2 regions of the Streptomyces sp. NPDC058051 genome follow, and region 1 is predicted to be linked to the other one. Evidence: riboswitches for the same ligand, from Rfam matches in the RefSeq annotation. Region 1 holds a riboswitch; the other holds the start of a gene.

Region 1 (5,230 bases):
ACCGGGAGTGTCCCGGCTGCTCGTGCTGTGTGCCCTCCTGGGCGGGCTGTTCCTCATGCACGGGGCCCCGGCGAGTGCGGCCGAGGGCTGCCACGGCGCCATGGCCATGACCTCGCACGCTCCTGTCTCCATGACGACCGGGGGCGGCCACAGGGCCGTTCCGGACGAGCAGGGCGCCGCTCGTGCGGCTGCCGTCATGCCGGGGATGAAGGGCGACTCGTGCGTGTCCACCCCCGCGCGCGACCGGCTGCTGCCGCTGCTCATGGCGCTGGGCCTCGTCGTCCTGGCCGCGCGGGTGTCGGCGATGCGACGTACGACGGTCCACGGACCGGCACGACGGGGTCCGCCGTTCGCCGGCCGGGAACTCCTCGTCCAGGTGTGCGTCGCGCGGACGTGACAGGTGTCCGCCGCTTCCCGGCCGTCAGGCCGGAAGCGGGCCGACGACCTGCCCCTTTCGCGCGCCACCGAGGTGGCGCAACCACCTGGAAAGAACGTGTGATGTTCGCACCCCTGTCCTCCCCTGCCCGCCGCCGCGCACTCGCGGCTGCCGGCGCCGTTACCGCACTCGCTCTCGCGCCGGTGGCCTGCGGTTCCTCAGAAGCGCCCACGGCCCACGGCTCGTCCGTTTCCGGCATGGACCACGGCTCCGGCAGTGCCTCCGCGTCGGCCTCCCCCGGCGGTTCGTTCAACGACGCGGACGTGCGGTTCGCGCAGCAGATGATCCCGCACCACCAGCAGGCCGTAGAGATGGCGGAGCTTGCCGACGGCCGCGCCACCGATCCCGAGATCAAGGGGCTGGCCGCCGCGATCGAGAAGGCCCAGGACCCGGAGATCACCACCATGAAGGGTTGGCTGACGTCCTGGGGCAAGCCGTTGTCCTCGGCCTCGTCCTCGATGGGTGACATGCCCGGCATGGACCACGGGTCGGCACCACATCCGGGCATGCCCGGAATGATGTCCGACAAGGACATGAGTGACCTGGAAGCCTCCAGGGGCAGGGACTTCGACAAGAAGTTCGCCCAGCTCATGATCGGCCACCACGAGGGCGCGGTCACCATGGCCGAGGACGAGCAGAAGAACGGCGGCAACGCCGATGCGAAGAAGCTTGCCGGGGCCGTCATCGCGGCCCAGACCGCCGAGATCGAGAAAATGAACAAGATCATCGCCAGGCTCTGAGTTCCGGCCGGGTGCGGGCCGTCGTCGCGGCGGCGGCCCGCACCCTTCGGGCGTGAGACCGGTGGCGGCCGATCCGTTCGGGCCGGGGCGCGACCGAGCCGCAACACGGCTGCTTGCGGCGGTGACGACTCGAAGGGCCGAAGGCGAAGTCCCGGGTGCCGCGTGGAGGCAGTGACGAGCCGGTTCGCGACGCGCGGTGTGCGACGTGCGCTTCGCGGTCGTGGAGGCGGGAGGCCCGACGCCGATGCCGGACGGTCGGTGAGTACCCGAGGGTGTGGGGCCCTGTGGGTGCGCTCGACAGCAGAGCACCCAGAAGGATATGCGAATGTCCCTATATGGGCGATTTCTATAGAAGTGATCCCTTGGTTAATAAAGGGATGCTTACGGAAGGTTGCCCCTTTCGTTTGGTGCCCGAATTGCCGCTTCTGTTCTCCTCGTGGTGTGAGTCACGTTTGGAGTCCGGGGCGTCCCGGCGCGCGCTCCGGTTCCCTTCTGTGCCGGGGAATTTGGCATTGTCGTGTGAAGTGGATTACTTCCGATTCCATCATTCGATCTTGCAAATGAATTGTGATCCACAAATAGGGGCTTGTTCCTTTCCGTGTTTCTCGCCTACGGTCACCGTCAATCCCGGACGGAACGCCGAATCCTGCCGCCGTCCGGCCATCCGATCACTCACGTACGGCAGGAGCGGGGAACCCAGGTAAGCGCCGATCCGGTATCCGGAACGGCTTGGGGTGAAGTCGCATTCGCGTGCGACCAGACATCTCCAGTCTGAACCCGACAGCTCACCTCGTAGGCGACGGAGAGGAATTCAGCATGTCCGCAACGGGTATCCACCGTCGTCGTCGGCCCATTTCCGTGACGCGCGGTCTCATCGCGGTGACCACGGGTGGAGCTGCTCTCGCGCTTCCGCTGGTCGGCGCCGGCTTCGCTTCGGCCGCACCCGCGCAGAGCGTCACCGCCGAAAAGGCCGGGATTTCGACGGTTGCCACCGTCAAGGAGAAGTCCGCAGAGAAGGACGCGCCGACCACCTATACGGTGATCGCAGGCGACACCCTTTCCAAGATCGCGCGAGGGAATTCCCTCAGCGGCGGCTGGCAGAAGCTGTACGAGGACAACCGGGCGGTTGTCGGCGGCGATCCCGCGCTGATCTTCCCGGGCATGAAGCTGACCATCGGAGCCAAGGCCGAGCCCGCCGCCTCCGCGGCAACGTCGGCCTCGACCGTCGCCGCCCCGGCCCCCGCCCCGTCGGCCGTGACGTACACGAACGACCTGGACGGCTGGATCAAGGAATCGCTGGCCGTCATGGCCAAGAACGGCATCCCCGGCAGCTACGACGGCATCCACCGCAACATCATGCGCGAGTCCTCCGGCAACCCCCGGGCCATCAACAACTGGGACTCGAACGCCGCCAAGGGCACCCCGTCCAAGGGTCTCCTGCAGATCATCGACCCGACGTTCCGTGCCTACCACGTGCCCGGTACGTCGATGGACAGCTACGACCCGGTCGCCAACATCACCGCCGCGTGCAACTACGCGGCTGACAAGTACGGCTCGATCGACAACGTCTACGGAGCGTACTGACATACAGCGGCGCGGAAGGCGGTTCACGACCGACGGGCGCCGAGGGGCCGGACAGGCTCCTCGGCACCCCGCCCGCCGGTCAGGACCGCCTTCCGGCTGTTCAACCGTGTGGACTGCCCACGGACGCGACGCCGTGCGGCGGATCGGCGGAAGCGGCGGCAGCAGGGCCGGTCACATGCTCGGCGAGCCATGACAGCAAGGGATCCAACTCCTTTGCCGCCCGGAGCACGGCATCGACCAACGCCGGCGTGTGCTCCGCGCAGTCCCCGCCCAGCGGGCGGACGGCGAGGACCGAGCGGTGCCGGAGCAGATCGGCCCGCGGATGACCGGCGTCGTACCCGCGCGGCATGCGCTTCATGATGTCCCCGGTGATCCCGTACCCCCGCGCCCCCAGTGCCTCGACGGCGTGCGCCAGCCCGGGTCCGGTGTCCCGCGCGGAAACCGCCTCACGGAACGACGGGATCTGCCCCGGGTCCGGGTAGGACCAGCCGCCCCTGATCAGCAGCCCGTCGAGGTCGAAGCGCAGACCGATCTCGACGTTGCGCGCGATCCGGATCACCGCCGCCTGGTGCTGCCACCACCACGGATCCTTGCGGAAACCCCAGACCGAGAAGTCCTCGTACGCCGCGTCCGCGTCGGCCACGTCGTTGAGCAACGCGATCATGGGCTGCCGTACGAGACGCTCGCGGTCCTTCCGACGTGTCTCACGTGCTTCTTGCGAAGGGCTGCCCTCCAACTGCAGAAGCAGCTCGAACGCTTGCTCTGTCCAGCCGCTGAACGCTCTGCTCATCCGAGAGATCCTAGAGGCTCGGACAGCGCGTCCTCACCGTGCCCCGGCCCCTCCTCGTTCCCGGGTGCGGCGGGGGAGTCGTGCCTTCGCAGCCCTCATCCCCGGGTGCCCTCCGCAGGCCGATGCGGCTTCCGGGGCGGTGGCCGGGGAACCGTGGCCCCCGCCCCCTCCCGGACGGACCGCACCACCGCGTCGTGAAGGTGCCGGCTGTCGTCCTCCGACGGGCACGGCACGGGGCTGCCCGACATGGTGAACCAGTCGCTCGCTCCGGTGTACTGCACAGTGACCTGGGCCGTGTCGTCGGCCCAGGTCGTGTGAACCGTCAGGTCTCCGGACAGGACACCGACCTCGTCCGTGAGCACGCCACCGTGCCCGGAGAACACACCGCGAGTCGTCCATGACGCCCAAGCCATGCTTCCAGGCTGGCATCAAGACCGCGGATGCGCGACCTGCGGCGATGCCCGCCTTCCCGCGCTCCGGACGCCCGCGGCGTGCCGGAGCACGGCGGTGTCAGTTCCAGATGCCGGAGATGTCGGACGCCGAGGCCGCGTTTCCGGCGTGCGTCGTCAGCCCTGCCAGGTCCTCCAGGGTGCGGAGCACGTCGTAGTGGTTGCAGGCGGCGCTGCTGGAACTGTCGGGGGCGACGTGCTGTCCGTAGAAGACGGTGGGGATGCGGTTGTCCGACCGCGTGTTGCCCTCGTCGAACGTGACGACCAGGAGGCTGTTGTGGGTCCTGGCCCAGTCGGCATAGGCGCCCAGTTCGTTCTTGAGCCAGGTGTCACCCGTGGAGACCGAGCAGTCGTGCATGTCGTCGCACAGGTTCGGCACGACGAACGACACCTTGGGCAGCGTGGTGAAGTCGGTCGGGAACTGGGCCATGGTCTTCGCGGTGCTGGTCGGCACATTGGAGAAGCCGAACCAGGGGTTGTGTTTCTGGGCGTAGTCGCCGCTGCTGCAGACGGTCGACCCCTGGCGGGGCAGAGTCTCGTTGTAGCTGGCCCAGGTCTTGCCCGCGGCGATCAGTTCGGAGGCGAGGTCGGGCGCGGACAGGGAGCCGACCTTGACGCAACTGTCGTCGGTACGGCCCTGATCGGAGCCCGAGAACAGCATGTAGTAGTTCGGTTCGCTGGGGTGGGTGAGCGCGAAGGACCGGGTGAGCTCGGCGCCACCCCTCTTGAGCGTGTCGTTGATGTACGGGGCGCCGGAACTGCCGATCACCTGGGCGCGGGAGTGGTTCTCCATCACCACGACCACCACGTGATCGGGGGTGGGGAGGCGGGCGGCCCGTGCGGGGGCCCCGGTGGCGCCCCAGAGGCCGATCGAGGCGATGGCGAGAGCCGCGGCCCCGGCCAGCGCGGTCCGGGAGCGTCGGTTGCGCCTGGATGCCTGGAGCGCGGTCATGACTGTCCTTTGGACCGAGGCGACGAGAGCACACGGGTGTGGGGCGTCGCAGCCCGAGGAGCCGCCGGGTGGACCCGGCCGCGTCCCGTGCGTGAAGAGCAGGCGGACCTCTCCCCCCAGTCTGCCGTGCGGAGCGGCGGGCACGCTGCCCGCCCAGGGGTCCGATCGCCTGACCGGGGGCCGCCGGTCGGCCCGGCGGCGGAGTCGGGGCGTCTCGGACCGTCAAGGTGGGGTCGAAGCGTCCGGGCGGGATCAGGACATCGCCGCATCGTCGGAACA
Region 2 (5,230 bases), on a different contig from region 1:
GTACGTCCGCCCGCTGACCGGTCTCGGGCGGCTCGGCGCCGACGGCGGGGCAGCCTCGGACGCCGCCTGGGACGAGCAGCGGCTGCGGCTGTACCGCGCGGGCCGTGACCATCTCCTGGCCCGCGGCTACGAGCAGGTGTCCATGCGGATGTTCCGCCGCGCCGACGCCCCTCGGACGGACGGCCCCGACGACTACGCCTGTCAGACCGACGGAATGATCGGCCTGGGGTGCGGTGCCCGTTCCTACACCTCGAAGCTGCACTACTCCTTCGACTACGCGGTCGAGATGCGGGAGGTGCGGACGATCATCGACACCTACACCGCGACCGACGACTTCTCGCGCGCCGAGGTCGGCCGGTACGTCGACGGCGACGAGGCCCGCCGCCGCCACCTCCTGCAGTCGGTCCTCCAGGCCGAGGGGCTGCCGCCGGCCGCGTACCAGGAGCGGTTCGGCACCTCACCGGCCGACGACTTCCCCGTCGAACTGGCCCGGTTCGAGGCGCGCGGCTGGCTCGACGCGGCGGCCGGAGCGTCCGGCCCGCTGCGGCTCTCCCCCGAGGGCCTGGCCCACTCCGACGCCCTGGGCCCCGAACTCTTCTCCCCCGGCGTGCGGGCCGCCATGGCCGCGTACGAACTGAAATGAGCGCGCCCATGGACCTGACCATCCTCTACCGCGGTCCGCTCGCGTCCTGCGACTACGACTGCCCGTACTGCCCGTTCGCCAAGCGGCGCGACAGCCGGGAACAGCTGCGTGCCGACCGCGCCGCACTGGAGCGGTTCACCGCCTGGGCCGCGGCGCAGACGGACGATCGGCTCTCGGTCCTGTTCACCCCGTGGGGCGAGGGTCTGGTCCGGTCCTGGTACCGACGCGCGCTGGTCGAGCTGGCGCAGCTGCCGCACATCGGCCGGGTCGCGATCCAGACCAACCTCAGCACCCGCACGGGGTGGCTGGCCGAGGCGGGAGACGCGGGCCGCGAGAAGATCGCGCTCTGGTGCACGTACCACCCGGGCCAGACGCCGTACGAGCGGTTCCTGACCAAGTGCCGGGAGCTGTCCGCGCTGGGCATCCGCCACAGCGTCGGCGTCGTCGGTCTCGACGAGCACCTCGACGAGGCGCGGCGGCTGCGCGCCGCCCTGCCGGACGAGGTCTATCTCTGGGTGAACGCCGCGGAGGGCCACGCCTACACGGACGAGGAGGCGGATCGCTGGACGGCCCTCGATCCGCTCTTTCCGTACAGCCGGCATCCGCACCGGTCGGCCGGGCTGCCCTGCAGGACAGGCGAGTCGGTCATCTCGGTGGACGGCGACGGCACGGTGCGGCGCTGCCATTTCGTCCCGGCGGAACTCGGCAACCTCTACGACGGGAGCTACCGGCGCTCCCTCGGCCCACGCGCCTGTCCGCTGGCCGTCTGCGACTGCCACATCGGCTATGTGCATCTGGAGACGCTGCCGCTGTACGACGTCTTCGCGGGCGGTGTGCTGGAACGAATACCGGCGCATCCGTCGTCGGCCCTCGCCGGACGGGCCTGAGCTGAAGCCTCGGCCCGTCCGGCGAACGAGGGCCGGCGCCGCCGGATCCCGTCCGGCGGGCCGGCCACGGTGCGGGCACTACAGCGGCAGGAGATCCGGCCGCTTCGCCTCGACATGGTCGCCGGAGGACTCGCCGCGCAGCCGCCGGCCGATCCACGGGACCAGGTACTCGCGCGCCCAGTGGATGTCGTCGCGCCGCACTTCGAGGGTGCCGCGCTGGGCCTGCGGGGGCCATTCCTGGTCCGGGTCGGCCGGCGCGTCGACGCCGAGGACCTGGGCGGCGCGCAGCGCGACCCTGGTGTGCCCCTCGGGCGACAGGTGGAGCCGGTCGTCGTCCCAGGCGCGCCTGTCCTGGACGGACCGCAGCGACCACAGGTCGAGGACCGGGCAGTCGTAGCGGTCGGCGATGGACCGCACATGGGCGGTGTAGGTGGCGATCTTTCCGCGCAGATGCCGCAGCACGGGAACGCCCCGGGTGTCGAAGCCGGTGGTGACCATCACGGTGCCGACCGACTCGGTCAGCTCGGCCACCGCCCGCTCGAAACGCTCGGCCACGTCGTCGGGGTCGGTACCGGGCCTGATGATGTCGTTGCCGCCCGCGCAGAAGCTCACCAGGTCGGGTGCGAGCTCCTTGGCGCGCGGCACCTGCTCCTCGACGATCTGGTCGAGGAGGCGTCCGCGTACGGCGAGATTGGCGTACCTGAAGTTCCCGTGGGCGGAGCCTTCGGTGCTCGCCCCGGCGTCGGGGGCCGGGAGCTGGTCCGCGAGAAGTACCGCGAACCGGTCCGCCCAGCCTACGAATGTTCCGTCCGGGCCGGGATCACCGACTCCTTCGGTGAAGCTGTCGCCAATCGCCGCGTACGACTCGATGACGCTCTGTCGGTAGATGACGCCACGTTGGTTTTTTCTCGAATCGTCTGCCACAAAGGCTTATCCTGCACCGACGAATGTGACCTACGCGACCGTAATATGGGGTTGACGGGTGGTGAGATAGACCACCTGGTCAGTTTTTAGTAAAAGGGGAATAAGTAGAAGGGGCGGTGCGCCGCCGCGCACCGCCCCTTTCCGTGTTGCTCAGATCACTCTCCGGCCCAGACCGCTCGCCGGCTCAGTTGCCCGTCCGTTCGGCTCAGACGTAGATGCCGTGCGAAGCCAGGTAGGCGATCGGGTCGATGTCCGAGCCGTACGCCGGGCCCGTACGCACCTCGAAGTGCAGGTGCGGTCCGGTGGCGTTGCCGGTGGCACCGGAAAGGCCGAGCTGCTGACCGTTGCTCACGCTCTGGCCCACGGAGACGGAGACCGAGGACAGGTGGCCGTACTGCGAGTAGCGGCCGTCGGCGTGCTTGATGACGACCTGGTTGCCGTACGCGCCGCCCCAGCCCGCGGTGACGACGGTGCCGGAGGTGACGGCCTTCACACTGGTTCCGGTGAAGACGGGGAAGTCGATGCCGGTGTGGCTGCCGCTGGACCAGTTGGAGCCGGAGGCGCGGTAATTGGTGGTGTGGTTGCCGGGAACCGGGTGGCTGTAGCCCGAGCCGGTGCTCTGGGCGGCCGGGGCGGAAGCCTTGGACTCGGTGGCCGTCGACTCCTTCGCCGGGGCCGACTTCGCCGGGGCGGACTCGGCGGGGGCCGACTTCGCCGGGGCGGACTTCTCCGCGGCCGACGCGGCACCTGTGGACGCGGACTGGTCCGACGCCTTGGCGCCGAGCGTCAGCTTCAGGCCCGGGAAGATCAGGCCGGGGTTCTCGCCGACGACGTCGCGGTTGTCCTGGTACAGCTTCTGCCAGCCGCCCTCGACCCCGTGCTCGTCGGCGATCTTCGCCAGGTAGTCGCCGGAGACCACCGTGTACGTCACGGTGGCGTCCTGCTTCTGTGCGACCGGCTTGGCCGGGGTGGCGTGCGCGACGGAGGCCGACTGCGAGGCGGCGGCCGGGGCGGCCTGCTCCGCGGCGTGGGCACCGGTGGCACCGAGCAGCGGCAGGGCGATGACGGCGCCACCTGTGCTCGCGGCGGCGACACCGCGGGCGATGGTGCTGGTCTTCGTACGACGGTGCTTACCCGATATGGGCATGACGTGCTTCCTCTCCGGCGCCTGCGAGGTGAGCTGTCGGGTTCGGGCTGGAGATGCCCGGCCGCGCTGTGCGCGGCTTCACCCCTAGCCGTCCGGATTCGTCTCCGGACGGCGGCCTACCTGGTTCCCCCGCTCCTGCCACACGATCGGTGGGTGCGAATTCCGGGCGGCGGCAGGATTAGGCGGTCCGACCGGATTGATGGCGACCGTAAGCGAGTCGGGACGGCGAGAACAAGCCATCGCTCCCTTCCCGGCATTCCGCGCACGGAGATCGGCACGGAATTACGGTCACACTCCGTGGATTAAGGATCTTGGAATTCCGCGCCGCGCACGGAATACCCAACCGGCCCGCCAGTACACACCGTCACGGATATGATCCCGCTCACGACAGGGGGACCATCTCCCGTACAACTAGGGCGTATTCAAATAAATGCACCCATTACGGACATGTCACACCCTTCACCCGCGCCGGAGCCTCAGCACCCTCGCGTCGAGATCCCCCCGGAGGCCGGTGTGCAGTCCCTGATGCAACAGCACCGCACCGTGATGCACCTCCCCCGTGTCCACACAGGTGTACGTCGCCGCGGGATCGAGTCCGCGCAGCCGCAGCGCCGGCGGCCGTTCCCCGTACCTCTGCGCCTCCAGCCACATCAGGACCACGGTCACGTCCTCGTGTACGTACTGGACCGCACTGAGTCCGCCGCGCGGGGCCCGCAGCCGGTACAGCGCGCCGTGCTGCACCACCGGCCGGATCTCCTTGTAGAGATCCACCCAGGTCCGCGCCTCGGCGAGCCCCTCCTCGCTCCACTCGGTAAGATCCCCGCCGATCCCCAGCACACCGGCCATCGCACTCACGAATCGGAACCGCAGTGAGCTGGCCCTGCCGTTGAGCTGTTCGTTCGGGCTGTCGGTGACCCAGGCGGCCATCACGCGGGCCGGATGGATCTGACCGAAGCCCTCCTGGATGGCGAGCCGGTCGAGCGGGTCGGTGTTGTCGGACGTCCACACCTGGTCCGTACGGGACAGAATCCCCAGATCGATCCGTCCGCCACCGCCCGAGCAGGACTCGAAGGCGACCGAGGGATGCGCGGCCCTGAGCCGGTCGATCAGCGCGTAGAGGGCGTCCACATGCTCGATCCAGAGCTTCTGCTGGTACTCCTCCCCCGGCCAGCCCGCGTCGGTGAAGCAGCGGTTGAAGTCCCATTTCACATAGTCGATCGGCGCACTGGTGAGCAGTGCGTCCAGTTGTTCCCACAGGTATTCCCGCACATCGTGGCGGGCCAGATTGAGCACCAGTTGATTGCGGAACTCGGTCCGCGTCCGCCCGGGAAAGTGCTGTACCCAGTCGGGGTGCGCGCGATAGAGATCACTGTCGGCGTTGACCATTTCCGGCTCGACCCAGATACCGAACTGCATACCGAGTCCGCGCACTTCGTCGGCGAGCGGCTTCAGTCCATCGGGAAAGCGGTCCGGATTCGGCGTCCAGTCGCCGAGCCCGGCCCGGTCGCTGGTGCGCTGCCCGAACCACGCGTCGTCCACGACGAACAGTTCGACGCCCATCGCGGCGGCGCGCACGGCGAGGGCCCGCTGCTGTGCCTGCGAGATGTCGAAGCCGGTCGCCTCCCAGGA

Evidence for each region. A riboswitch is a leader RNA that binds a small molecule or an ion and turns the genes downstream of it on or off. The one in region 1 is predicted to bind cyclic di-AMP.
Region 2: it holds a riboswitch for cyclic di-AMP, as region 1 does, so the genes downstream of both, ACFVUT_RS33085 (LysM peptidoglycan-binding domain-containing protein) here and ACFVUT_RS17780 (transglycosylase SLT domain-containing protein) in region 1, are expected to answer to the same signal.

What each region holds. Positions count from the first base shown of each region.
Region 1 covers NZ_JBHVRW010000010.1:59,966-65,195, forward strand. Annotated here, with positions in the region: gene ACFVUT_RS17770 (hypothetical protein) at 1-397, shown strand, start outside; gene ACFVUT_RS17775 (DUF305 domain-containing protein) at 499-1,176, shown strand; cyclic di-AMP (ydaO/yuaA leader) riboswitch at 1,804-1,988, shown strand; gene ACFVUT_RS17780 (transglycosylase SLT domain-containing protein) at 1,993-2,760, shown strand; gene ACFVUT_RS17785 (DUF2461 family protein) at 2,861-3,550, opposite strand; gene ACFVUT_RS17790 (hypothetical protein) at 3,646-3,963, opposite strand; gene ACFVUT_RS17795 (alkaline phosphatase family protein) at 4,061-4,951, opposite strand.
Region 2 covers NZ_JBHVRW010000031.1:82,957-88,186, forward strand. Annotated here, with positions in the region: gene ACFVUT_RS33060 (STM4012 family radical SAM protein) at 1-643, shown strand, start outside; gene ACFVUT_RS33065 (STM4011 family radical SAM protein) at 652-1,530, shown strand; gene ACFVUT_RS33070 (SGNH/GDSL hydrolase family protein) at 1,609-2,454, opposite strand; gene ACFVUT_RS33075 (M23 family metallopeptidase) at 2,660-2,977, opposite strand; gene ACFVUT_RS33080 (pentapeptide repeat-containing protein) at 3,105-3,359, shown strand; partial or broken gene ACFVUT_RS33085 (LysM peptidoglycan-binding domain-containing protein) at 3,248-3,601, opposite strand; cyclic di-AMP (ydaO/yuaA leader) riboswitch at 3,607-3,763, opposite strand; gene ACFVUT_RS33090 (alpha-galactosidase) at 4,061-5,230, opposite strand, start outside.